One region of the Enterobacter sp. B79-1 genome, then DNA from elsewhere that is predicted to be linked to it. Evidence: predicted binding sites of a transcription regulator. Region 1 holds the regulator's gene; the other holds the start of a gene.
The links. The regulator PurR, encoded in region 1, represses purine synthesis genes. The targets are predictions, from matches to a motif close to CANGCAAACGTTTGCNTG.
Positions count from the first base shown of each region.

Region 2: raiA (ribosome-associated translation inhibitor RaiA) is a predicted target of PurR. The motif match lies at 713-730, and genes of this name have one in related genera.

Region 1 is NZ_JBYAZJ010000001.1:771,465-773,668, forward strand. Features, by position in the region: gene cydH (cytochrome bd-I oxidase subunit CydH) at 137-226, opposite strand; gene purR (HTH-type transcriptional repressor PurR) at 524-1,549, shown strand; gene punR (DNA-binding transcriptional activator PunR) at 1,566-2,204, opposite strand, start outside.
Region 2 is NZ_JBYAZJ010000005.1:5,088-7,291, forward strand. Features, by position in the region: gene bamD (outer membrane protein assembly factor BamD) at 1-558, shown strand, start outside; gene raiA (ribosome-associated translation inhibitor RaiA) at 828-1,169, shown strand; Phe leader region at 1,280-1,405, shown strand; gene pheL (pheA operon leader peptide PheL) at 1,281-1,328, shown strand; gene pheA (bifunctional chorismate mutase/prephenate dehydratase) at 1,436-2,204, shown strand, end outside.

The sequences.
Region 1 (2,204 bases):
CGACACAGAACTAAGAAGTCAAAAGCATGACATCAATCACAAAATTTGAGAAGTTAACATTTTGGCAAAAGATTTTTGCCGGAGAGGTAACAATAGGAAGAAAATGAGGAGGGAGAGGACTCTCCCCCCGCGTAAATCAGTGCAGCGCAGCCGTCAAACCACCGGCAACAATCAATGCCAGCACGATAAAGGTGGTCACCAGCGAAAACTTCAGATCGGAACTCATCAATTTTTCTCCTTTTAATCACCCCACGAAAAGTGAGCTTGCTCATTTTTACACAGTTTACGTCAAAAATCTTCCTGGATTTAAACTGATATCCACTTTAGCTCTTCCCCTTTTCATCAAGATAGGACAAAATTCCACGCTAAATTTATTAGCGTACCGGCCATTGACCCCCTCCTGACGTCCTGTGTCGTTTTCCCGGCGTGTCGCAACTCAAGATTGCGTAATAAGGGTGAGAGAAGGCAAACGTTTACCTTCAAGTTTTTCAGGAGGTTAGGATATGGTCTGGAGTGACATTGAATGGCAACAATAAAAGACGTAGCAAAACGCGCAAACGTTTCCACTACAACCGTATCACATGTAATTAACAAAACCCGCTTCGTCGCGGAAGAGACGCGCAACGCCGTCTGGGCGGCGATCAAGGAGTTACATTACTCCCCAAGTGCGGTTGCGCGCAGCCTGAAGGTGAATCACACCAAGTCGATTGGCTTGCTGGCGACCAGCAGTGAAGCGGCCTATTTTGCCGAAATCATCGAAGCCGTTGAGAAAAACTGCTTCCAGAAAGGCTATACGCTGATTCTGGGCAACGCGTGGAACAGCATTGAGAAGCAGCGCGCCTACCTGTCGATGATGGCGCAAAAGCGCGTCGATGGCCTGCTGGTAATGTGTTCCGAGTACCCAGAGTCCGTACTGTCCATGCTGGAAGAGTACCGCCACATCCCGATGGTGGTGATGGACTGGGGCGAAGCGCGCGCGGACTTCACCGATTCCGTTATCGATAATGCCTTTGAAGGCGGCTATATGGCCGGTCGTTATCTGATCGAACGCGGTCACCGTGAGATTGGCGTGATCCCGGGTCCGCTGGAGCGCAACACCGGTGCGGGCCGTCTGGCCGGGTTTATGAAGGCAATGGAAGAGGCGCTCATCACCGTGCCGGAAAACTGGATTGTCCAGGGCGACTTTGAGCCGGAATCCGGTTACCGCGCAATGCAGCAGATTGTCTCCCAACCGCATCGCCCGACGGCTGTTTTCTGTGGCGGCGATATTATGGCGATGGGCGCACTCTGCGCCGCCGACGAGCTGGGCCTGCGGGTGCCGCAGGATATTTCCGTGATCGGGTATGACAACGTGCGTAACGCGCGCTTCTTCACCCCGGCGCTGACCACCATTCACCAGCCAAAAGACTCGCTGGGCGAAACGGCTTTCAACATGCTGATGGACAGGATCGTCAACAAGCGTGAAGAATCCCAGTCGATTGAAGTTCACCCACGCCTCATCGAGCGCCGCTCCGTGGCGGACGGTCCGTTCCGCGACTATCGCCGTTAATCGCTTACGGAGCCAGTTATGCTGGCTCCCGTAGCCACTCCCGATTCAACGTTTCACTGTCTCCCAGATAATCCAGAAGCCAGGCCATCGCAGGCGATACGTCGTTTTGCTGCCAGGTCAGACAGCAGGCCGCATCCGGGAACGGATTTTCCAGCGTCAGCGCTGTCCACTCTCCGGTATCGATGCGCGGACGCGCGAAGTGAACGGGCACCATCGCCACGCACAGCCCCGCAGAAAGACAGGTTGCCGACGATTCCCAGTCAGGGGCCACCACGCGGCGCTGGTTGTCCAGGAGCCAGGTGATGCGCTTGGGCAGCGAGCGCGAGGTATCTTCCAGCACCAGCGACGGCCAGTTGCGCAGCGTGTCATCGCTGAGAGGGCCTTCCATTGCCGCCAGCGGATGATCGCTGGCGACAACGCAGGTCCAGCTCAGCATCCCCATATCGCGAAATGCATAGCGTCCCCCAACGGGGATCGCCTGCGTTGCACCAATCGCCATCTCCACCCTGCCATCCGCCAGCGCATCCCAGACGCCGTTGAACACCTCCTGGGAGACCCGCAGTTCGACATCAGAAAAGTGACGATAGAAATCCACGATCATTTGCCGGGTCCGTTCCGGCTTAACGATATTATCCACCGCGATGGAGAGATGGCC
Region 2 (2,204 bases), on a different contig from region 1:
CGCTATCCATTTGGTCCCTATTCACAGCAGGTACAGTTAGATCTTATCTACGCGTACTACAAAAATGCCGATCTTCCGCTGGCTCAGGCCACCATCGATCGCTTCATGCGTCTGAACCCAACTCATCCTAACATCGATTATGTCATGTATATGCGCGGACTGACCAACATGGCGTTGGATGACAGTGCGCTGCAGGGCTTCTTCGGCGTGGATCGTTCTGACCGTGACCCGCAGCACGCACGTGATGCCTTCAATGACTTCTCCAAGCTGGTGCGCGGCTACCCGAACAGTCAGTACATTACCGATGCCACCAAGCGTCTGGTGTTCCTGAAAGATCGTCTGGCGAAATATGAATACTCCGTAGCTGAGTACTACACCCGCCGTGGCGCTTGGGTTGCCGTGGTTAACCGTGTTGAAGGTATGCTGCGTGACTACCCGGACACTCAGGCAACGCGCGATGGCCTGAAGCTGATGGAAAATGCCTATCGTCAGATGCAGATGACTTCGCAGGCTGAAAAGGTCGCGAAAATCATCGCCGCGAACAGCAGCATCACCTGACAGAAGCATCAATGCAAATCGGCAGCCTCAGGGCTGCCGATTTTTTATTCATTTCTGTCACCCGCTGAAGCGCTTTAGCCTCAACACATCCCGTCAACTATGGCCCCAATTTTTGTCTTCGACAAGGTAAATCTCACCTCTTCCTGCCCTGCCTCACAAAAAAGATTCCCTGACAAAAAGCGACAAAATAACGTGATATAAATCACACATTTTGACATTAGGTCGGGTATGCTGGAATCACCAAGACGGAAAGACAAGAGGTAAAATTTATGACAATGAACATTACCAGTAAACAAATGGAAATTACTCCGGCAATCCGCCAGCACGTCGCAGACCGTCTCGCCAAACTGGATAAATGGCAAACTCATTTGATTAATCCACATATCATCCTGTCCAAGGAGCCGCAGGGTTTCATCGCTGACGCAACTATCAATACTCCAAACGGCCATCTGGTCGCCAGCGCAAAACACGAGGATATGTACACCGCTATTAACGATTTGATCAACAAGCTGGAACGGCAGCTCAATAAAGTGCAACACAAAGGTGAAGCCCGTCGCGCCGCAACATCGGTGAAAGACGCCAGCTTCGCGGAAGAAGTTGAAGAAGAGTAATCCTTTAAATTGAGTGTACCGCCAACGCGCCTTCGGGCGCGTTTTTTGTTTTTTATTGACAGGGTGAAAACAGTACGGGTACTTTAACGGTATCAATTTCAGGATGACTTTATGAAACTTACGCCGTTCTTCTTCGCATTCTTTTTTACCTTCCCCTGACTGGGAGGCGTTTCGTCGTGTGATAAAGAATGCGAAGACGAACAACAAGGCCTCCCACAGCGGGAGGCCTTTTTTATTGATAACGATAAAACGAGACAGGCAACACTATGACACCGGAAAACCCGTTACTGGATCTGCGCGTAAAAATCAGCGCGCTGGACGAGAAATTACTGGCGCTGTTGGCCGAACGCCGCGCCCTCGCCGTCGAGGTGGGTAAAGCCAAGCTGGACTCTCACCGCCCCGTGCGCGATATCGACCGCGAGCGCGATTTACTGGAACGGTTGATTCAGCTCGGCAAAGCGCATCATCTTGATGCCCACTACATCACCCGTCTGTTCCAGCTCATCATCGAAGATTCCGTTCTGACCCAGCAAGCGTTGCTCCAGCAGCATCTGAACAAAACCAACCCGCACTCTGCACGCGTCGCGTTCCTCGGTCCAAAAGGCTCCTACTCCCACCTGGCTGCGCGCCAGTACGCAGCCCGCCATTTCGAAGAGTTCATTGAGAGCGGCTGTGCGAAGTTTGCTGATATTTTCAATCAGGTAGAAACCGGCCAGGCGGATTACGCCGTGGTGCCTATTGAGAACACCAGTTCCGGCGCCATTAATGATGTCTACGATCTGCTCCAGCACACCAGCCTGTCGCTGGTTGGCGAGCTGACAATCCCAATCGACCACTGCGTGCTGGTCTCCGGCTCAACCGACCTGAGCAAGATCGAAACGGTTTACAGCCATCCTCAACCGTTCCAACAGTGCAGCCAGTTCCTGAACCGCTATCCGAACTGGAAAATTGAGTACACCGAAAGCACCTCGGCGGCGATGGAAAAAGTGGCGCAGGCTAACTCTCCAACCGTCGCCGCGCTCGGCAGCGAAGCGG